4 regions of the Bacillus sp. THAF10 genome follow, and region 4 is predicted to be linked to each of the others. Evidence: riboswitches for the same ligand, from Rfam matches in the RefSeq annotation. Region 4 holds a riboswitch; each other region holds the start of a gene.
The links. Region 4 has a riboswitch for S-adenosylmethionine ahead of FIU87_RS01400 (methionine biosynthesis PLP-dependent protein). Riboswitches for the same ligand answer to the same signal wherever they lie in the genome.
Positions count from the first base shown of each region.

Region 1: linked by a shared signal. The riboswitch ahead of FIU87_RS07465 (homoserine O-acetyltransferase MetX) and the one ahead of FIU87_RS01400 (methionine biosynthesis PLP-dependent protein) in region 4 are both predicted to bind S-adenosylmethionine.
Region 2: linked by a shared signal. The riboswitch ahead of FIU87_RS04820 (methionine ABC transporter ATP-binding protein) and the one ahead of FIU87_RS01400 (methionine biosynthesis PLP-dependent protein) in region 4 are both predicted to bind S-adenosylmethionine.
Region 3: linked by a shared signal. The riboswitch ahead of mtnK (S-methyl-5-thioribose kinase) and the one ahead of FIU87_RS01400 (methionine biosynthesis PLP-dependent protein) in region 4 are both predicted to bind S-adenosylmethionine.

Region 1 covers NZ_CP045403.1:1,413,095-1,418,887, forward strand. The annotation lists gene FIU87_RS07445 (M3 family oligoendopeptidase) at 1-126, shown strand, start outside; gene FIU87_RS07450 (UDP-N-acetylmuramoyl-L-alanyl-D-glutamate--2,6-diaminopimelate ligase) at 355-1,845, shown strand; gene FIU87_RS07455 (polysaccharide deacetylase family protein) at 2,058-2,939, shown strand; gene FIU87_RS07460 (hypothetical protein) at 3,021-3,299, shown strand; SAM riboswitch class I at 3,360-3,475, shown strand; gene FIU87_RS07465 (homoserine O-acetyltransferase MetX) at 3,549-4,631, shown strand; gene FIU87_RS07470 (YkvI family membrane protein) at 4,723-5,745, shown strand; gene FIU87_RS07475 (CPBP family intramembrane glutamic endopeptidase) at 5,748-5,793, opposite strand, start outside.
Region 2 covers NZ_CP045403.1:895,200-900,992, forward strand. The annotation lists gene FIU87_RS04805 (M20 family metallopeptidase) at 1-936, opposite strand, end outside; gene FIU87_RS04810 (MetQ/NlpA family ABC transporter substrate-binding protein) at 952-1,776, opposite strand; gene FIU87_RS04815 (methionine ABC transporter permease) at 1,792-2,442, opposite strand; gene FIU87_RS04820 (methionine ABC transporter ATP-binding protein) at 2,432-3,463, opposite strand; SAM riboswitch class I at 3,553-3,656, opposite strand; SAM riboswitch class I at 3,833-3,936, opposite strand; gene FIU87_RS04825 (hypothetical protein) at 4,130-4,735, shown strand; gene FIU87_RS04830 (hypothetical protein) at 4,750-5,541, shown strand; gene FIU87_RS04835 (anti-sigma factor) at 5,586-5,793, opposite strand, start outside.
Region 3 covers NZ_CP045403.1:1,394,543-1,400,335, forward strand. The annotation lists gene FIU87_RS07355 (DUF2087 domain-containing protein) at 1-298, shown strand, start outside; gene mtnA (S-methyl-5-thioribose-1-phosphate isomerase) at 466-1,527, opposite strand; gene mtnK (S-methyl-5-thioribose kinase) at 1,524-2,720, opposite strand; SAM riboswitch class I at 2,817-2,919, opposite strand; gene cspD (cold-shock protein CspD) at 3,399-3,596, shown strand; gene FIU87_RS07375 (carbon-nitrogen family hydrolase) at 4,051-4,833, opposite strand; gene FIU87_RS07380 (pyridoxal phosphate-dependent aminotransferase) at 4,934-5,793, shown strand, end outside.
Region 4 covers NZ_CP045403.1:254,923-260,715, forward strand. The annotation lists gene metC (cystathionine beta-lyase) at 1-682, opposite strand, end outside; gene FIU87_RS01400 (methionine biosynthesis PLP-dependent protein) at 679-1,797, opposite strand; SAM riboswitch class I at 1,914-2,034, opposite strand; gene FIU87_RS20835 (hypothetical protein) at 2,849-2,995, shown strand; gene cydD (thiol reductant ABC exporter subunit CydD) at 3,162-4,895, shown strand; gene cydC (thiol reductant ABC exporter subunit CydC) at 4,892-5,793, shown strand, end outside.

The DNA of each region.
Region 1 (5,793 bases), 1.2 Mb from region 4:
AGCAAATCATTTACTCAACTAGTTAAAGTAGCAGGTCTTCGGTCTCCATTTGAAGAAGGTTGTGTGGAATCGGTAGTAGGTGAAATTGAAGCTTATCTCAACAATATTGACGATAAAGCATTATAAGGAAAATCGAGAAGCTGTCGTACTTACGGCAGCTTTTTCCATCTAGATTTAACAATAGATTATCCTTTCCCTTTTGATGTTGATTTTGTAGAATAAAGGGTATATAGTTTATCCATTCTCATTTTTTTAACCCATAATAATTCTACCAATATTAGGTAAGGGATAAAGATACAATAATGAAAATACTAAAATTAACACATAAAATGTAACAGTAAGGAAGTGGCATCCATGAAAACAAATTCACTGTTTTCCCATCTGTCCATACGTAAAGTATATGGAGAGTTTCCTTTATCGGTTTCCAATATTTTTTCTGATTCCAGACAAGTAACACCCGATTCAGTTTTTGTCTGTATAAAGGGTTATACCGTTGATGGACATAACTACATAGATTCAGCCATTAACAAAGGAGCGTCTGTTATAGTCGTTGAAGATCTACCGAATGAATTGCAAAATGGAATTTGCTATGTTCATGTTCGAGATACCGAAAGGGCGTTAGGTCATTTAGCGAACAAATTTTTTGATTATCCATCTACAAAGCTCAGAATTGTAGGAGTTACAGGTACAAATGGCAAAACCACCGTCTCAAGCGTGATAAACAATATCATGCGAAAAGAGGGGTATAAAACAGGTTTGAGCGGAACAATTGAAATTGATATAGATGGAGAAAAATTTGAGAGTAAAAATACCACAAGTGATGTACTGACCATGCAAAGAATGTTAAAAGACATGGTGGAAGCGGGTGTCACGGATGTGGTGATGGAAGTGTCCTCACACGGTTTAGTGTTAGGAAGGCTTACAGGTATCGAATTCCAAAATGGCGTGTTTACCAACTTGACTCAGGATCATCTTGATTTCCACGGGACAATGGAACACTATAAGAATGCAAAAGGGCTTCTTTTCGCACAGCTTGGACAGGACCTTAGAAAAGATAAAGCAGCCATCCTAAATGCTGATGATGAGACAACGAAAGATTATTCGGATATGACAGGCGCAAGAATTATTACCTATGGCATAAAAAACGATGCCGATTTCAAAGCAGAAAATATTCGTTTTGAACAAAGCAAAACAAGCTTTACTCTGATAACAAACTTTGGCGAATTTGAACTGGAAATCCCATTCCTTGGAGAATTCAACGTCTACAATATTCTCTCTGTCATTTGCGTGCTCTGGGACAAAGGTATGCCATTTGAGCGGATTCTAAAACACGTAAATGAAACGACACCTCCTAGTGGTAGGATGGAAACATTCCCAACTGGAGATAGCAGAAATGTAATCATTGATTATGCTCACACGGAAGATGCAATTGGGAAAGTATTAGACAGCATTCGGATGTTTACGACCAATAAGATTATCTCCATTATTGGCACAGGTGGTGGAAGAGATAAAGACAAGCGCCCTAAAATGGGGAGAATTGCAACAGAGAAGTCAGACTTTGTCATTTATACAACAGATAACCCGCTTGATGAGCCTGGAGAAGAAATCGTCGAGATGATGGCAGCTGGCTCCGTTCATGACAACTATGAATGTATTCCTGATAGAGAAGAAGCCATTACCCGAGCGGTTGAACTTGCAGGGAGTGGTGATGTTATCCTTATAGCAGGAAAGGGACATGAAAATTATCAGTTAGTTGGAAAAGAAGTAGTCCCGTTTGATGAAAAAGAAATCACGTTAAATGCAGTAAAAGCCTTCCCATTAACAGATAAAATACCTACAACATAGATGATTGGAACTATTTACTGACTAGAAGGTTGGTTCACAAATACGTGAACCAACAGCTAGTCTTCTTTTTTGTATCTGATTTAAAAGATTGTTGGCAATTAACACTTTAAGCCATTTTAAACCACTTGGTTAAAACTTTCTCCACGAAAAGAACACGACAGCAACGTTGGTATAGAAATATTTTTGTAAAAAACACAAAGGATGGAAGCTTCTTGTTGAAAAAAACCCTTATCTTTTTCATTATTTTCATGATTGTAGTTGGTTGTGCAAAACAGACAGATCAGGCAGTAACCATAGTCGAAGAAGCACCTTTATTAGAGAGAGGTAAAGCAAGGAAAGAGTTTTATTGGTTAGATCAACATAATGTAACGGTAAGAAATGAATGGACACAGCGAGCGCATGAGGTCTCTGGACAAGTGTATGCAGAACCGACAGAATTCTCGGAATACGTTAGTGGTGTAAAAACAAAATTGGATACAAAAGATAAGGTAATTGCTCTTACCCTGGATGCTTGTGGCGGGGAGACAGGCAGCGGCTTTGACGAAGAGCTAATTCATTTCCTTATCACACATAACATTAAGGCTGATTTGTTTATTAATGCAAGATGGATAGATGCAAACCGCGACATTTTTCTAGAGCTCGCAGCAAATCCTTTGTTTACCATTCAAAATCATGGAACCGAACATAAACCTCTTGCCGTTTCTAGACGTAGCGCATGGGGGATAGAAAGTACTACTAGTAAAGAGGAAATTGTAGAAGAAATCATGGGAAATCAGTTAAAAATTTTTGAGCTGACAGGGAAGTTCCCGCAATATTATCGTTCTGGAACTGCCTTTTATGACGATGTTGCAGTAAAAATTGCAGAAGATCTTCATTTGGAAGTGGTGAACTTTGATGTGATTGGAGACGCAGGAGCGACATTTTCAAAAGAACAAGTAGTCGATTCCATGAAAAGTGCCACCGCAGGCTCCGTTATTATTTTGCACATGAATCACCCTGAAAGCGAAACCGCAGACGGTGTAAAGGAAGCTGTTTTAGAATTAATAAATTTAGGTTTCCAATTTGTTCATTTACATGAATATAGATTAAAGTAGTTTTACAGTTCTGTAACAAATGAAGAAGAAGCGCATATTCAATGTGCTACAGGTGACGATAAATTTGGGAGGTAAATAATCGTGACCTGTATTTTTCATTGTCTATTTTCCATTGTTCTATTGTTTAACGTTTCAGCTTGTCAGTCAAAAAACAAAGTAGAGAAGGCAAATGAGAAGTTTGAAGAACGTATTGTGGCAGAAGCTGAATTTGCACATAAATCAATAAAAAACTCGGTGAAATTCATCCATAAATCCCCTAAAAAGGAATTTCCAAAGAAGAAATCACAACTAATACCTGAATTCAAAAGCAGGGGCTTTCGGTGGCTTCGAATGAAGGAAGATGGTATTGACTTTCTTTAAAGGGGATTGCTATAATTGCAAAAAGCTAACACAACACACTGTCTAAATATAATTGTATAACTCTTATCCAGAGTGACTGAGGGAACAGGCCCGAAGACGTCCGGCAACCCTTCAAGAAAAATAATTTCTTGAGAAGGTGCTACATCCTGCAGACTAGTATGTCTGAAAGATAAGAGGAGATAAAAAAACTCTCTTCCTATCGGAAGGGAGTTTTTTTATTTGTATGATGTGATGTAAAAATGTATAGAAATGAGAGGAAATGATGTGAGTATAAAAGACATTCAAAAAGAAATTAGAACAGTCTCCATCGGTAAATTTAAAACAGAAAGTGGGGAAGAGCTTTCTGATGTAGTAATTGCTTATGAAAAAGTAGGAACTCCTACGCTGGGTACCATTCTTGTGTGTCATGCATTAACAGGAAATCATGTTTCAGTTGGGAATCAAGATAACCCGGGATGGTGGGGAGATTTTATTGGATCAGGGCTATATGTAGATACAGACAAATTTCAAGTAATCACGATGAATGTAATCGGGGGTTGTAATGGAACAACAGGACCTACATCGATAAATCCTGCGACAAGAAAACCATATGGTAGTGATTTTCCTGTCATTACCATCCGTGATATGGTGCATGCTCAGTATCAAGGACTAATAACTTTAGGCGTGAAAAATGTAAAAGCCATTATCGGTGGTTCCCTTGGCGGTATGCAAGTGTTGGAATGGGGAATTCTTTACCCTGATTTTGCTGAAATCATTGTTCCAATAGCAGTTACACCCTATTTTACTGATTATGCCCTTGCTTATAATGTAATTGGAAGGCAAGCAATCATAAACGATCCAGAGTTCGATAATGGCCATTATCAAGAAGGAGCAGTGATTAAAGGGCTTGAAATTGCTAGAATGGTTGGTCTTGTTACCTATCGTTCAGATACACTCTTTAATGAACGATTTAAAAGAGAAAAAAAACAAGAGCATGAATTTCAAGTGGACTCCTATTTAAAGTACCAAGGACAGAAATTTTCTCGTCGATTTGATGCAAATAGCTACTTACGATTGTTAAATGCCATGGATAAATTTGATATTGGAGACAACCGAAAGGGCTGGAAAAATGCGTTAAAAGAAATTTCAGCCACCGTTTGTTTTATATCCTTTAAAGGAGACTTGCTTTATCCGGGTTCGTTGGTTAGTAAAGCTGTAGCGTACCTTCAATCTATAAACAAGGATTCGACCCACCTTGAAGTAGAAACGATGTTTGGACATGATGGCTTTTTAGTTGAATTTGAAAAATGGGGAGACACCATTAAAAACCTCATCGAAAAAGATAATACTTGAATTTAGGATATCCCTTCTTTCCTACCTGCTTGTTTCATATATATAGACAAGCAGGTTTTTATTTTGGAGTTCGGCGGAAGGTGGGGCAACGGTGAAAAGAAGTTGGCTAAGTGCTTGTCAAATTGGTGCTGTTTATATAGGGACAATCGTAGGTGCAGGATTCGCTACAGGAAAAGAAATTGTTCAGTTTTTCACTCAGTACGGTTGGATTGGTTTTATTACGATTTTAATGAGTGGGATATTATTTATATGGCTTGGAACAAAAATGATGCTAATGGCAAGCCGAATAAAAGCTAATTCCTATAATGAATTCAATCAATACTTATTTGGAAAATCCGCAGGTGCATTTGTTAATCTGTTTATGCTAGTAATATTAATTTCAGTTGGTGCTGTGATGTTGTCTGGTGCTGGAGCAGTTTTTGAAGAACAGCTTGGCTGGTCCTATCAACTTGGGCTTTTGTTAACTGTGTTTCTTGCAGTAGCCGTTGTAATAGGAGGGGTCAAAGGGCTTGTTGGGGTAAATATTATCGTAGTACCTGTAATGATTTTATTTAGCTTGCTCATCGCTTGTCATGCAATTTTTGAGGATGGTCTAACTTTTATGACTCTAAAGCCGGTCTCAGAAGGAATGAAAGGTTGGCTGGCACCGTTTATGTATGTTGCTTTTAATCTTGCCATGGCACAGCCAGTACTTGTTCCGTTAGCAAAGGAAGCAAAGGATGAATGGGTCATAAAACGTGGGGGATTTCTAGGAGGATTAATCCTGTGCTTTATATTAATTTCCTGTCATATTTCCATTGCATCCTTACCAAATTTTCATACGTTTGAGATACCGATGGCTGAAGTGGTGAAGTTTGGAATGCTGTCCTTTTTCGGCATCTATGTATTCGTAATATATGGTGAAATCTTTACTTCTGTAGTTAGCGATATCTTTGGATTGCAGCGTCAGTTGGAAAGTATGTTGGGGATATCTAAATATCTGATAACTTTCGTGTTGGTCACCATCATTTATATGATTAGTCAAATAGGCTATGGCAGCCTGATTGAACATTTATACCCCTTCTTTGGCTATGTTAGTATGGCATTTCTGCTGTTATTAATTGTAAGAAAATAAACTCAAAATGTTAATGGAACTAGCACTAAAAGTAATAAATCAAATACC
Region 2 (5,793 bases), 640 kb from region 4:
GAACACGACCGTCTCACCAAGTGACTCCACGACCTCCTGGTACACCTCATCCAAGCTTTCATTCAACACAATATTGTCGACCTCATTCTGAAAGGCAATGACATTCACCGCAGAACCGGTCGCCAAAGCAGCACCCTCCGCAATTGCCTTCACTTTCCTCGTCACTTCATTTAACCCTTCCCGAGTAGCGGCGCGAATGTAAAAGCGGGCTTTTGCGTATTCCGGTACAATGTTCGGAGCGTCTCCACCATGGGTGATAATGCCATGAATACGAAAATCATCTGTGACATGCTGGCGCAGAGCATTCACCCCATTAAACAGCCCAATTACTGCATCCAACGCGTTGATACCCTCGTGAGGAGAGGCGGCAGCATGCGCCGGTTTTCCAATGAATTCAAAGTCCAGGGGATCAACAGCTAGAGTCGGACCAGTTAATCTTGTGTCACTCCCTGGATGAACGATTAAAGCGGCATCCAAATGCTGCACCAAGCCGTGCTTCACAAAGCTACCCTTTGCACTGCCATTTGGCCCACCTTCCTCTGCAGGAGTTCCAAAAACGGTTACCTCGCCACCTGTCTCATCTAGCACCTTGCTTAACGCAACGGCAGCGGCCACACTGGTTGTTCCAATAATGTTGTGTCCGCACGCATGACCTATCCCCGGAAGGGCGTCATATTCGGCAAGGAAACCGATGGACGGGCCTGGTATTCCGGATTTTTTTGTGGCAATAAATCCAGTTTCATGACCGGCCACATTTGTTTCAATCAGAAATCCCTCTTCCTTTAAAATAGAGGTGAGGAGGGAGGAGGCATAGTATTCCTCGTTCCCAATCTCTGGATATTCATGAATGTCGTGACTGGTAGATAAATAGAGTGCTTGTTTTGATTGGATATCTTCCTTGATTACTATGGAATGCTCATTTACAGCTACTGTCATGTGAATCACTCCTCCTTATTCTTCTTCGTCAACGCCAATTTCGCTTAGGGGCACAAAGGTTGGGATGGTGCTGCCTTTGTATTCTTTCTCAATAAACTCTTTCACATCGTCCTCTTGATAAAGCTCGGCAATTTTTTTCAGGTCCTCGCGGTTTTTATCTTCAGTACGTGTGGCAATGATGTTGATATATGGAGTGGCAGTTTCATCCTCGTGGAAAATAGAATCTTTAATTGGATTGAAGCCTGCGTCTACGGCAATTCCGTTATTGATGATAGAAGCATCCACATCAGCCAGTACGCGCGGTGTTTGGCCCGCAACGACAGGAACAATCTCGAGGTTCTTTGGATTTTCTACGATTTTGTCTAAGGAGCCATTGCCGTCAAAGTCCTCCGGCAGGGTGATAAGGCCGGCATCCTGTAAGAGTAGGAAGGCTCTTCCCATATTTGTTGCTTCATTAGGCACCGCAATTTTTCCGCCCTCCGGAATGTCCTCCACCTTTTCATGTTTTTCAGAGTATAGACCGAGTGGGGCAATAACAGTGGTCGCAATTGGTGATAAGTCTAAGTCGTGCTCTTTAATAAATGCTTCAAAATAAGAGATGGTCTGAAATGCGTTTGCATCAATTTCCTTCTGTGCAAGGGCAAGGTTTGGCTGCACATAGTCATTAAAAGTGACAATTTCGATATTAATTCCTTCCTTTTCTGCTTTTTCAGCTACAAAGTCCCAAATTCTTGTGTCAGTACCACTTACGCCAATTTTTACTGTTTTCTCATCATCTGAGCAGCCTGCCGCTACCAGTAGTAATAAAAATAATCCTGCAAAACCTAGTAATTTTTTCATGATGTCTTTCTCTCCTTATCGTCTTCTAATTTTTTTTGATAAAATATTTCCGGAACTCTGAACACCCTGTACCAATACCACAAGGATGGCGACGGTGATTAACATCGTTACTTCGTCAAATTGCTGGTAGCCATAGGTAATGGCAAGATCACCAAGGCCACCCCCGCCAACAGCCCCTGCCATGGCGGATGCCCCAATAAGTCCAATGGTGGCGATCGTGATGGCTAAGACGAGGGAGCTTAATGCTTCTGGTAGCAAAAATTTGAAAATGATTTGCCTTGGTGTCGCCCCCATTGCTTCTGCTGCTTCCAAAACACCTGGCTCCACCTCGAGAAGTGAGTTTTCTACGAGTCTTGCAAAATATGGCGCTGCGTAAAAAATTAAAGGTACAGTTGCTGCTGCGGTCCCGATCGAGGTACCAACAAGCAATCTGGTAATCGGAATGATGGCAACAAGTAAAATGATGAACGGTATCGAGCGAAATACGTTTATGACAGGATTTATTAGGTTAAATAGGTAAGTATTTTCTAAAATATGTCCTTTTCTTGAAACCACTAGGAGCACACCAAGCGGCAAGCCCAGTAGGACGGAGAACAGTAAGGAGAAGCTTACCATCGATACTGTTTCAAGTAAGGCATCAATAATCTGATCTGGTCTAACTCGCATGTGCGTTCACCTCTTTCACTAGAACTTTTTCTTGTTGGATGTAAAATAGGGCTCTTTTTATTTCAGATGGCTCTCCTTTTAACTCCACGATCAAATTACCAAATGGAATTCCTTGAAGCTCTGTTATGTTACCGAAGAGCACATTGACGTCGACTTTAAATTTCTTGGCCACCTGAGACAAAAAGGGCTGGCCAGTGGAGGCACCAACAAAGTTAATGCGATAAACTCCTTGATGGTCATCTTTGTTGCTTACGAGCTCTAGAATCGATTTTGGCAGCTTGTCATTTAAGACGGAGCTGACAAAGTTGCGTGCTGTTTCTGTTTGTGGGTTAGAAAATAAATCAAATACTGTTCCATGCTCAATGATTTTTCCTTTTTCAATAACAGCGACTTTATCACAAATGTCGCGGATGACGGACATTTCATGCGTAATCATGAGAACGGTAATTTTGTAGTCCTTGTTTATTTTTTTCAAAAGCTCTAGGATGGAGCTTGTTGTTTGTGGATCAAGAGCGGAGGTTGCTTCGTCACAAAGCAGGACAGAAGGCCTTGTGGCAAGGGCTCTGGCGATACCAACACGTTGTTTTTGTCCGCCTGATAACTGATCAGGGTAATTGTCTTTTTTATCAGCAAGCCCGACAAATTCGAGTAGCTCCTTCACTCTTTCTTTTATTTCTGCCTTATTTGTACCACTAATGATTAAGGGCATTGCAACATTTTCATACACGGTTTTCGAGTTTAGAAGATTGAAATGTTGAAAGACCATGCCGATTTTTCGCTTGGCTTCGCGAATTTTTTTCGGGGAAAGCTGGGTTAAATCTACTCCGCCTATCAAAACCCTTCCTGAAGTCGGACGCTCAAGCAGGTTCACGCAACGAATGAGCGAGCTTTTGCCGGCTCCACTAAAACCGATGACACCGTAAATTTCTCCTTCTTCAATGTTGAGGTCAATACCATCAAGGGCATGAACCTCCTTATCACCACTTTTGTATACCTTTTTAACATCTTTAAATGAGATCATGCTGGGTGCTTCCTCCGTTTCTTGAAAAAATATAAAAAATACCCTTTTCTTGAAAAGACAAGAAAAGGGCATTGGGGGATCGATGCTCTTTCTTATCTTTCAAGCGAATTGCTTGATGGAATTGGCACAGTGCTCATGTAAGCCTGTTGCCGAGGTTTCATAGGGCCATTCCCTCCACCTCTCTGGATAAGAAAACAATTATAAAGTTGTTATACGTCGCTTATGACTTCCTAAGGGCGACCTTGAGCCTCCTCGGCTTTGCCTGCGGGGTCTCAAGATTGTGAAAAGATGCATTCGTCTATTACAAAAACAAAAAACCTCTTCCTACATAGATAAGAAGAGGTTTTTAGTCCGGGTGAACTTTTGCTCTTCTTATCTTTCAAGCGAATCGCTTGATGGAATTGGCACAGTGCTTATGCAAGCCTGTTGCCGAGGTTTCACAGGGCCGTTCCCTCCACCTCTCTGGATAAGAAAAAAGTTTTATTTGATTGATGCTTAGTTTAGTATGGTTTTTTTTGAGTGTCAATAGGTTTTTTTACAATAAATGATTGTGTAAACGCTTACGTCCTTGCTGGGCTTATTATGAAAATATTTTGAAAAATGAAACCTATGGGTGTTCCAATTCGTCATATTTAATGGGGATATATGGCAAAGGAGAGAAGTGAGTTGAAGAAGTCTAGTATTGTAATTAGCATTAGTTTTCTAAGTTTTATTATGGTAGTGGTAGCATTAATTAATACATATAAAATCAATAAAGGCTATGCAGAGTACCATTCTGCAGCGGTACGGAATGATACCTCTCATTTTATAGCTAGCTTTGAAGATAACGATAGAATTTTTAAAGCTATTTTGAACGAGGGGACTCTTTCTCAAGAGCAACTCGCTCAGGTGAGAGAAAACGTCTATGTTCAAGTGCGATATTATGAGGATTACCACGGACTGGCGGTCCACTTAGACCGTTATCAACATGATGCGTATTCGATTGCAAGTGCTGCGTTTTTAACAGAAGCCGTGTTCAACAGACAGCAGGGGCAACTTGAAATAAAAACTAGGATGGATGTGGACGATACCTTTGTTAAAAAGGTGGAAATGTTGGTCTTATTTAATAGTAACTGCATAAAAGAGCTTCATAGACGGACACAGCATTTGGAGCTAAATGAGGAAGGCAGTGCTGAGATTAGCATCACAGATGATTTTTGGATTGATATTTTACGAGGATTAAATCGCTTATCTTATGAAAAGCAAAGTGATCTACAGATGCTACTAAATTAAAGGGAGGTGCTTAGATGAAGTGGATGCTCCTTATTTGTGTGTTTTTGGTAAGTGGTTGTAGCTATAATATGAGTGTTGCGACGCTCAGTGAACAAGGAGAAATTGCAAAGTCTCATTTAGAAGGATTAGGCTATTCGATTGTTTCCTTTGAAGAGGAAGGGGAAATAGAGTTTAAACGGAACTTTGTCAATGTGATGCCCAATGACCAATTGCTAAGTGTGCAATACGGGGAATTAGATGATTATTTGGATGAAGTGATGGCTACTGTTCACTTTTTAGTCAGTGGTCATCCGTTAGATGATCAATATAAAAAAGGGAAAAGTCATGCAACCGTATTTCTGATTGAGAACAAGGTTGTTGGTGGGTGGTCCTTTCCGTATTCGGATGAAGCGTTAGCAGGTGCACCATATTCACTGGATGGAAAAACGAGAGAAGAAGTTCATGGCAGCAATGAAAAGTGGCTGGCGAAAAAAGAGAACGCCCAAAAGCTTCAGCCAGTAAAGGTAGAGAAGCGCACAGACGCTGGGTATGAAACGGTGAAAATAGTGGAAGCGGCCACAGAACTTCAACGATTGGAAGATTTCTTTGCAAATAGGTTCGGGGAAAGTAAAGTGAAAGTGGAGATGGTAAGAGACCCTGACTATCGATTTCACATGAACGGCTCCACCTATGCCTTGTGGGTTACCCCACTCGGCGATGGCATGGAGGTTGTAGTAGAGGGAGAAGCAAAGTATGCAAAGCTCTCAGAAGCTTCCGCAGCAGAGCTTTTTCCAATCATTACAGGGGAAAAATTCATTGCAGAATAAAAAAGCTCAAAGCCGCCAATATGGTGCTTTGAGCTTTTGCTTTTTTATAAACCTGCAGAAAGAAGTACTTTCCCTTCAGGCAATTCGTTTCCTTTTTGCGGCTCTAAGGTGATGGCAATGGTATCCCATTCCTTTACAGTTGTTTCATCGATGTTGTAAAGGACATACCCTTTTCCTTGGCTGTCGACGATAAAGTCACCAGCTGGTATTGGTGAGCCGTCTTTTAAGAGCCAAACCTGGTACACTTCAGTT
Region 3 (5,793 bases), 1.1 Mb from region 4:
GGGGGAGGCTTCCATAATGGAACAAAAAGAAAGAGAAGAAATTCTGCAAAACTTTTTAACAAAGGACGGAAGATTAAAAAATATCCCAGCTCAGAGAAAGAAAAAGCTGATAATTTTTCAACATATTATGAAGGACTTAGAAATGGGCGTGAAATATACCGAAAAAGAAATAAACGAGCATATCAAACAATTCCATGAAGACTATGCAACGATTAGAAGAGAGTTTATTATCAACCATTTTATGTATCGTGAAGCTGGAATTTATGAAATGAATCCAAAAGAAATGTGGTTAAAATAAAAGGCTGTTTTCGTAAAGTTTGTGGCTACTGCGTATCTTTAAGACACTCGTTATCTCCTTGTTGTCGTGCTCTTTTCGTGGAGGAGTTTTAAACAAGTGGCATTTTTTTTAGTTTATAGCAACAAGCTTTTAGAAAAGAGCTAAATAAAACAAGGAGGATCTGTCTATTACGACAGATCCTTTTGTGAGAAAAGAGAAAAAATCGATTCGGTAAAATTACCTTTAATAACACCTTCTTCGGTAATGATGGCTGTGATAAGCTCATTTGGAGTTACATCAAATGCCGGATTAAATACGTCGATATTTTCTGGTGCTATCCTCTTGTTCCCAATATGAGTGACTTCATCAGGATTTCTTTCTTCAATGATAATCGAATCTCCAGTTGCTATTGAAATATCAAATGTGGACAAGGGAGCAGCTACATAGAAGGGTATACCAAAAGCCTTTGCCAAAATAGCAAGTCCGTATGTTCCAATTTTGTTTGCGGTATCTCCGTTTGCAGTGATTCTGTCCGCTCCGACGATGATAGCACTTATATTTTTTTTCTTTATGGTATGTGCTGCCATATTGTCTGTAATAAGGGTTACATCCACTCCTGCATTTTGCAGCTCCCAAGCAGTTAGTCTTGCACCTTGTAATACAGGTCTTGTTTCACAAGCAAATACTTTTAAAGGGAAATTTCTCTCTTTTGCAAGGTAGAAGGGAGCGAGTGCAGTGCCATACCGAGCAGTAGCAATAGAGCCTGCATTACATATTGTTAAGATATGATCATTTTTCTTAAACAGAGTTAAGGCATGTTCGCCAATTTGTTTGCAGGTAGCTTCATCTTCTTGCTGAATCTGTATTGCATGATGAAGTAAGTTTGTCTTCGCTTCATTTATTGTAACTGCCTTAAGGGCGGAATGATATAATCGATCTAATGCCCAACATAGGTTAACTGCAGTGGGTCGTGAACCCGCCAGATAATTTTTATCCTCTGTTAGTTTTTCAATAAATTCGTCCAGGCTTTTTGTTTGATATGACTTTGCAGCAAGAGCAAGGCCATATGCTGCTGTTATTCCAATGGCAGGCGCCCCTCGAACCTTTAGGGAGGATATTGCATCATACACTTCGTCTAAAGTGTAAAGGTTTAAAAATACTGTTTCTTGAGGTAGCCGTTGCTGATCTAATAGCTTTATATAGGTTTCCTTCCATTCGATGGAAACAGGAAGGGTAGAGGTAAATGTCATGATTCTTTCAACTCCTTCATATTAATTAATTCTTCAAGCGCTGAAGTGGAAGAAATCAATTCTCTATCTATAATAAGCGCCTTACCAAGAGAAAGCGCCTGTTTTTTGATGTTAATCCTTTTGGCATCAGGTTGTATAGAATCAAGGTCCGCGACATGAGCAAGACCGATTGTTCTCCGGATTATCTCACAACCTGCAAATCCAATAGCATCTTTAAAAATTTTCTCTAAAACATGTTCGAAATAGTGAGGTGTTGTTGTGAATTTTTCTACACTTTCCTTGTCCCAAAGTGAACGAAAAACTTGAGAGAAGCTTTCCCACACATGATGAATGTGTCTAGTAATATCCCCTCTGGAATCTTCGTCCCGAGTGATGGCCTGCAATAAAATATTTGCAAAAAACTGCCCGATATCAAAGCCAATTGGGCCAAAAAAAGCAAATTCTGGATCAATGACTTTTGTATCAATCTCACTGGCAAAGATACTTCCAGTATGCAGATCTCCATGAAGCAGCGCTTCTCCACTAGTTAAAAACGATTGCTTTAGCTTCGCTACTTCCAATTTTAATTTATCATTGCTCCAAATATCTTCTACAGAGTTAAGGAGTTCTGGCTCATAATCATTTGTTTCACTATCAAAGAAAGGGTCTGTAAACACCAAATCCTCGGTGATTTTACAAAGCTCTGGATTGCTAAAAAGCTGTTGAAGCTTTTTCTTTTCTTGTTGATTCATTCCAAAATCTGATGTGTAAAATAACGTTTTGGCTAGATATTCTCCAATATGTGAGGACACAAGAGGGAATGCCTTGCCAGAAATAAAGCCATGTCGGACAATTTCTAAATGTGATAAGTCCTCCATTATCGTAATTGCCAGTGTTTCATTCGTATAGTAAACCTTTGGAACAAGATTAGGCACAAAGGTAGCAGCATTCTTTAAATAATTTCCCTCAATCGTCGCTCTGTGTAGAGTAAGAGGCCAGCTTTCACCTACAACCTTAGCATAGGGAAGTGCCTGTTTTACGATAATTCCTGTGTTATTTTCATCTGTAATATGAAAAACTAAATTTAGATTTCCGTCTCCAATTTCTCGGCAGGCCAATAATGATCCTTCTTTAAAAAAATTTAGCTCCTTGGCAAGTGTAACAGCGGTTGCCTCTGTTAGTGGTTCATAGTCTTTCGCTAAAGTAACTGTCATGGTTTTCTCCCCCTATATTGAAATAAAATACAGCGGGGCTATTACAATAATAAAAGCCCCTTTCCACAAGAAAGAGGCTTGAAGTTAACTTCTCCCCTCTTATCTGTCAGAAAAATTTCTGCAAGAATTAGCACCGTGCTTGAAAAAGTCGGTTGCCGGGTTTCATAGGGCCAGTCCCTCCACCTGCTCTTGATAAGAGTAAAACAACATATTTAATTAGTTGGCTTTGTTAATGATGAACGGTGATTTAAAGAAGTTTCTAGCTGGTGATTGTAGCAAATGCGTAGACTCCAGCGGGATTGAAGCGAGTGACTGGAGAGCCCACAGGCGTAGCCGAGGAGGCTCCAGTATCGCCCCGCGGACGCGAAGCAATTTGCGAAAATCAACAGCGTTGTTCAACAAAGCTGATTATTTAGAAAATTATCACTTGTTGAAAATAATAACAAGGCACTTGGAAAAATGTCAACATCTTTTTGCAATCTGATTATTTTGAAAAATAACAAAAGATAATATGAATAATTTGGATTTAACCTTGAAAAAAACATAAGTACCTGTTATTATTAAACTATTATTTTTGTTCGTGAATATGGAAAGTCAGAAACAAAGTTTTCGTCTTGAAATGTTTGAAAGAGCAAGAATAGTAATATTTACGTGGGTTAACCACAAGGAGGAACAAACATGTTACAAGGTAAAGTAAAATGGTTTAATGCAGAAAAAGGTTTTGGATTCATCGAAGTTGAAGGTCAAGACGATGTATTCGTACACTTCTCCGCTATCCAAGGCGACGGCTTCAAAACTTTAGAAGAAGGTCAAGAAGTTTCTTTCGAAATCGTTGAAGGTGCTCGTGGACCTCAAGCTGCTAACGTTACAAAATAATGCTAGCCAAATAGAAAGGACCCTAGTGATAGGGTCCTTTTATTTTTTGTTCAATTTTTCGATTTTAATACGACAAGCTCCATGCGCCTGCGACTAGCAAACTTCCCTCGCCTCCTTACGATAAGGCAACATCGACGCTCGAGCTCTTCGTGTTTTCTTTATCTCATACGGTTCAGTGCCACGAAAAGTGAAGCGGCTTGTTCAGCCGCTGCAACTAGACAAAGTTTGTACGTCGCAAAACGGGCGCATTTCGCTTTTGATACATCAAGCTCCATGCGCCTGCGACTAGCAAACTTCCCTCGCCTCCTTACGATAAGGCAACATCGACGCTCGTGCTCTTCGTGTTTTCTTTATCTCATACGGCTCAGTGCGACAAAAAGTGAAGCGGCTTGTTCAGCCGCTGCAACTAGACAAAGATTGTACGTCGCAAAACGGGCGCATTTCGCTTTTGATATTAATAGTATTGTGGTCTTCTATCTTCAAAGATTGGAATTTTTTTTCGTACTTCATCGACTTTTGCTAAGTCTACAGTGGCTGTAATAATTTCTTCTTCTTCACCTGCTTCAGCCAAAATTTCTCCCCAAGGATCAATAATCATGGAATGCCCTGCGAAGGTGTTTTTCGGATCTGCGCCTGAACGGTTGCAAGCAATCACATAACATTGATTTTCAATTGCTCGTGCAATTAGTAACGTTCGCCAGTGTTCCACGCGCGCAAGTGGCCATTCTGCAACGACGAAAATCGCTTTTGCCTGTTTCGTTGTATGGGCGCGAATCCATTCAGGAAATCTTATATCATAGCAGATGAAGCCTGCACAAGCTTCGCCATCTAGCTCAAAAAGCCCGTCTGTTTTTCCGGGTTGTAAAAAGTGGTGTTCATCCATGAGTCTGAACAAGTGAAGCTTGCTATATTCTCCGACCACTTCTCCGTCTTTATTTACTGTTAACATCGTATTATAAATTCCCTTATTTGTTTTTTTGGCAACAGAGCCCCCAACAATATGTGCACCAACTTCTTTTGCAGCTGATTTGAGTAACTTTGTTGTTACGAAACCACCAGAGTCCGCTATTTTATCAAGTCGTTCTAAATCATAGCCTGTCGACCATAGCTCAGGAAGCACGATTATATCAGGGTGTTCTTCCCCAGCTTTCTTTATTAATTCACACACTTTATCAATGTTTTTTTCAGGATCTCCAAAAGCTATATCAAATTGAATACAAGCAATTTTCCAGCTCATAATCTTTCCTCCCTTATAGAAAAAAATGCTTTACAAGTTGATTCTAACAATATATGATTTGTGACTAGGATTTCAAGAATTTTTTAAGTAGGTGGACTAAATGAAGAATTTCCAACAATCTGAACTTTTAGATTCCCTTCCGGTACAGTTTTTTGCCTCTTTAGTGAAAAAAGTGGGAAAAGTAATGGCTCAGGGTCATGATGTTATTAATCTAGGACAGGGAAATCCTGACCAGCCAACGCCTGAACATATTGTAAACTCCTTACAGAACGCTGTTCAAAAGCCACATCACCATAAATATTCCCCGTTTAGAGGGCACTCATTTTTGAAAGAAGCCATCGCGTCATTCTACAAAAGGGAATATGACGTGGATCTTGATCCAGAAAAGGAAGTGGCAGTTCTTTTTGGGGGGAAAGCAGGCCTAGTGGAAATCCCTTTATGCTTGTTAAATGAAGGGGATACCGTCCTTGTTCCTGACCCAGGTTATCCTGATTATTGGTCTGGTGTCGCGCTTGCAAAGGCAAAAATGGAATATATGCCGTTACAAGAAGTATATCATTTTTTACCAAACTATGAAGAGTTAGAGGCAGATGTTTTAGAAAAAGCAAAACTCATGTTTCTTAACTATCCAAACAATCCAACAGGAGCGGTTGCGAACAAACAATTCTTTGAACAAACTGTGGAGCTTGCCACCAAGCATAATATTTGTGTGGTTCATGATTTTGCTTATGGTGCCATAGGCTTTGATGGAGAAAAGCCAATTAGCTTTTTACAAACAGAAGGTGCAAAAGAAGTGGGGATTGAAATCTATACACTATCTAAAACTTTTAATATGGCAGGGTGGCGTGTAGGTTTCGCAATTGGAAACGAAAATGTTATTTCAAGCATAAATCTTTTGCAAGATCACCTTTATGTGAGTTTATTTGGAGCAGTTCAAGAGGCGGCAGCAACAGCGCTATT
Region 4 (5,793 bases):
AGGAATTTTGCAAAAATGCCAGTCGATTGGCAAGCTCTGGGTCTTTGGCAACCGCAAGTCCTGCGACCACATCGCTGTGACCAGACAAGAATTTTGTTGCACTGTGTAAAACAAGGTCAGCGCCTAGTGCGAGCGGTTTTTGCAATGCTGGCGTTAAAAAAGTGTTATCAACAAAGGTTAGGGCATCTATGTGTTTAGCAAGCTCAGAAATGGCTTTGATGTCGGTCACCTTTAACAACGGATTGGACGGTGTTTCGACGTAAAAAAGCTTTGTATTTGGCTTGATTGCTTTTTTTACTCTATCCAAGTCCGTCATATCAACAAACGTATGCTCAACCCCGTATCGTGTCAGCACCTGCGACACCATCCGATACGTCCCGCCGTACACATCCTCCGAAATCAGCACATGATCACCTTGCGAGAGTAAGAGAAAAGAGGTGGAGATTGCCGCCATGCCGGATGAAAAAGCAAAGCCTCTCGTTCCTTCTTCCAGCTGGGCAACGGTTTCTTCCAAAGCTTCTCTCGTCGGATTTGCCGAGCGGCCGTAGTCATATTTTCCGAAACTATCGATATCAAACTGATGGAAGGTGGAAGCATGCTGGATTGGCACACTGACCGCCCCATTTTGCTTATCGACCTTATGCTGATTGTGCAACAATTTCGTTTGAAAAGAATGGCTCACGATAGGACCTCCTTTTGAATGGATGCTGCTTTTAGGGCAGCCTCTACATCACGTATTAAATCATCAGCGTCTTCTATACCAACAGAAAAACGAAGCAGCCTGTTACAAACGCCGGTTTTGATGCGAATCTCCTCTGGTATATCGGCATGCGTTTGGGTTGCTGGATAGGTGATAAAACTTTCCACGCCACCAAGACTCTCAGCAAAGGTGATTAGCTGTAAGTTTTGCAAAAACGGATTCACCCAGGCTTCCTCTTGAATGCGAAAGGACAGCATTCCGCCCCTCCCCGGATACAACACATCGGTTACGGCTGGGTGTGTTTTGAGATACTCTGCAATGGCCTTCGCATTTTTTTCATGACGTTCCATACGTAAGGACAAGGTCTTCATGCCCCGCATCAATAGCCAAGAATCAAAAGGACTGAGGACCGCACCTGCGGCATTATGGTGAAGCGCTAGCGATTCGCAAAGCTCTTTGCCTTTTGCAACAATCAGTCCGGCAAGCACATCATTATGGCCACCAAGGTATTTGGTCGCGCTATGAATGACAAGGTCCGCACCAAGCTTTATAGGATTTAATAGAACAGGAGTGTAAAAGGTATTATCACAGATTAAAAGAATGTCTCGCGCTTTTGCAAGCTGTGACACGGCTTCTAAATCTGTTTCTACCATCAGGGGATTAGTTGGAGTTTCCACAAAAATAGCTCTCGTCTGTGGGGTAATCGCTGCTTTGATTTCTTCTAGGTTTGTGGTATCCACATACGTACAACACAGCCCCCATTTTTTATAGCCTTCCTCAAACAGTCGGTAAGTCCCACCGTACAAATCCTTACAAACAAGGAGTTCGTCACCTGATTTAAAAAGAGAAAGAATCGTGAGGATCGCCGCCATTCCAGAGCTGCACGCAAATCCTTGGTCGCCATCTTCAAGTTCCGCAATTGCTTGCTCTAACACATGTCTCGTCGGATTTCCTGTACGCGTGTAGTCATAGCCTGTCGATTGACCAATCCCCTCATGACGATAAGCCGTGGAAAAATAAACAGGCGGATTGACCGTTCCAGTGGCTGTTTCACTTCTATTACCAATTTGCGCAAGCTTTGTGTCTGTTTTATACATAGAATAGACCTCCCGATAGCTAATTTTGGTTTTCCTTAGGATGGGGGAGGAGGCATTTGGATAAAAAGAAAAAAGCCTCCTTATAAGAAGAAGACTTTTTGGTTGAAAGTTCATTCTTCTCATCTGTGCAAGCAACCTACATTGCTCACTGGAATTAGCACCTTTTCAACGCTGTTCTGAGCGCTGCTGGTTGCTGAGGTGTCATCGGGCCATTCCCTCTACCTCTCTGGATAAGAAATTTCATTATATAGTTATTAGTATTATCTGAACGTTTTAATTATTTTACTAATTTACAACAGGAAAGCGAGAAATGCAATAATTTTTTTTGAAAGCGCATTGCACACGACCGGAAAAGGAGGGGTTTGGAGGAGAGTGGGTTGAGCACGGAGGCTGGTGGTGGACCTAAAAACGGGAGTAGCCGAGGAAAATGAGTCAAGCAGAGGTGCTGGACGACCGAAAAACGGGAGTCGCAGACGAAAATGTGTCGAGCAGAGGTGCTGGACGACCGAAAAACGGGAGCCGAAGAGGAAAATGAGTCGAGCAGGGGTGTAGGACGACCGAAAAACGGGAGCCGCGGAGTGTAATGAGTCAAGGAGAGGTGCTGGACGACCGAAAAACGGGAGTCGCGGAGGAAAATGAGTCAAGCAGGGGTGGTGGACGACCGAAAAAAGGGAGTCGCGGAGGAAAATGAGTCGAGCAGGGGTGCTGGACGACCGAAAAACGGGAGCCGCGGAGGAAAATGAGTCAAGCAGAGGTGCTGGACGACCGAAAAAAGGGAGCCGCGGAGGAAAATGAGTCGAGCAGGGGTGGTGGACGACCGAAAAAAGGGAGTCGCGGAGGAAAATGAGTCAAGCAGAGATGCTGGACGACCGAAAAACGGGAGTCGCAGACGAAAATGAGTCAAGCAGAGGTGCTGGACGACCGAAAAACGGGAATCGCGGAGGAAAATGAGTCAAGCAGGGGTGGTGGACGACCGAAAAACGGGAGTCGCAGAGGAAAATGAGTCAAGCAGGGGTGTTGGACGACCGAAAAAAGGGAGCCGCGGAGGAAAATGAGTCAAGCAGAGATGCTGGACGACCGAAAAACGGGAGCCGAAGAGGAAAATGAGTCGAGCAGGGGTGGTGGACGACCGAAAAACCGCAGTCGCAAAAGAAAACGAATCAAGCAGCCTGTCCCTTCCAACATCAAACTTCAATAGGTTAAATCCCGCCCCAAATCTGTCATAAATTGGTCAATCACAGAAAGAGAAATTGGATTGTATCTGTTATATAATGGGTACTAGAAGAGTATGTGAGATTTTTCACAAACAAACAAACAATCAAACAAAACCTATCCCATCATCAAAATGAAACGAGGGAAACGACATGACGGACCTAAAAGCCATTGCAAAATCACATAAAGGCATTCGAATGAGACTTCTTTTTATTGCCGTACTCACCGGTTTGACCGTGATTGGCCAGGCGTATTTCTTTGTGACCATTGTGGATCGGGTGTTCCTTCAGGGTTACTCGTTCACAGAAATACTACCGTTTCTTGCAGGCTTACTCTCTGTTTTAGCAGCACGAGCAGCCCTCACTTATCTAAATGGAATTACCGGTGTGAAGCTTGCTGCTAAAGTGAAAAAGGAGCTAAGAGCCTCGCTATTAAAAAAACTATCTAAAAGTCCAATCCAAGCAGCGCTTCAAGGGCAATCAGGCCAAAAGGTAAGTGTGATGATGGATGCAGTGGACGAAGTAGATTCCTATTTTAGTAAATACGTGCCACAGGTGATGCAATCTAGCATTGTTCCGTTAATCATCTTAATTGCCGCCTTCAGTCAGCACGTCAACAGCGGTCTCATTATTTTAGTCACCGCTCCGTTTATCCCGATTTTCATGATTGTTGTTGGGTTGAAGACGAAGAATAAATCAGAAGAACAAATGGAAAAGCTAAATGCTTTTTCCGGGACCTTTCTTGATACGTTACAGGGGTTAACTACCTTAAAGCTGTTTAATCGCTCGCAAAAGCAGGAGCACACAATCGAGAATAGCAGTCTAAGCTTTCGCGATGCCACGATGGAAGTGTTGAAAATTGCCTTTTTATCAGCGCTGATGCTGGAATTTATTTCGATGCTTGCCATTGGGCTTATCGCATTGGAGGCAGGCTTTCAGCTTGTTGTCTTTGAAAATATCAGCTTTTTCACGGCCTTTTTTGTTCTAGTATTAGCACCGGAATTTTATCTCTATTTAAAAGAGCTCGGTAGTGCCTTCCACACAGGTCGTGGAAGCATGGGAGCTGCGCAGAAAATCTTCGATGAATTAAACAAAGAGGAAGCAGCGATGGAGTGGGGCAATGAAGAGCTGCCAGATAAGCTAACGCCACCTGCTATCGAACTAAAGCATGCTGGCTTTCAGTATGGTGCAGAAGGCTTCTCGATTAAGGGGGTCGAAGCGAAGTTACCGCCTTTTTCACAAGTAGCGCTTGTTGGGAAAAGTGGTTCCGGTAAAAGCACCTTGCTTAACCTTATCTCCGGACTCATCCGACCGTCTGAAGGGACCGTAGTAATAGATGGCAAGCCGTTGTTTACCTATCAGGAAAAAACCTGGTTTGACCAAGTAAGTTATATTTCACAACATCCCTATATTTTTGCGGGAACCATTGCAGAAAATATGATCATTGGGGCAAAGACTGAAGCTACTGTAGAAGAGTTGAACCTGGCTGCAAAAAAGGCCGGTATCTTTACGTTGATTCAGTCCTTACCACAGGGCTTTCAGACGAATATTGGAGAAGGGGGCCGCGGGCTTTCAGGTGGCGAGAAGCAACGACTCGCACTTGCACGGGCATTTTTGAAAAAACCGTCTATCATTCTGTTTGATGAGCCAACAACTGGACTAGATCTGCAAACAGAAAAAATACTGCAAGCATCGCTGCGAGAACTTTCGGAGCACGCAACCGTCATTACAGTTGCCCACCGCCTGCATACGATTAAAAATGCGGACCTCATTCTTTTCTTAGATAACGGAAATCTACTAGCTAAAGGGTCCCATACGGAGCTTTTGGAAAAAGTCCCAGCCTATAAAGAGATGGTATCCATTCAGCAAGGAGGGAATGCGGAATGAAGGAATTGCGCCATATCACCACTTTGGTGTTACGAGAAAGAAAAGATGTGCTACTGTCCATCCTTCTGGGCTTTGCTGCTGGAATAGCCGCAGTTGGCCTATTTGCAACAAGTGGATACTTGATTTCTAAAGGAGCGTTAACTCCACCAATCTATACGCTAACGGTCATGATTGCCGTCTTAAAACTATTTGGATTTGCGCGTGCCTTCAGTCGCTACGGAGAGCGCTATTTTTCTCACCGTGCAACCTTCTCTATTTTAAGTAATTTGCGCGTTTCGTTTTATAAGAAATTGGAGCCATTGGCACCGCGAATTTTTCAAAAATATCGAAGTGGGGACTTGCTCGCAAGAATTGTCGGCGATGTCGAAAGCCTGCAAAACTACTTTTTACGCGTGTTCTATCCACCGGCAGTGCTCGTTCTCGTTTTTTTATGCACGATTCTTTTCATCACTTATTTTTCCGTGGCATTGGCAGTCGTTATGCTTCTTGGGCTACTTCTCACCGGATTTGTCGTGCCGACGATTTTTGCACTCGGGCAACGCAAGCTTCAGCGTAATGTGCGAGAAGAGCGTGCCAAGCTTTCTGCGGAAGTAACCGAACTATTTTATGGCTTTCGAGATTTGAAAATTTATCAGAGGCTGGAAGAAAAAGAAGCGTTGCTAGAAAAAGTCGCCTCTGACTACGTGACAGAACAAGAACGCGAAGGCAAGCAGGCCATGTTAAATCATTCCATTAATACGTTTGTGACACTGCTTGTGACCTGGGTCCTGTTAGCGCTTGGTGCTTTCCTAACAGCAGAAGGTCAATTTGAAGGGCTGTTCCTTGCAATGCTGGTCATGATTAGCTTGACGGTCTTTGAAAATGCCGCACCAATGGCGGTATTACCTAGCTTTTATGA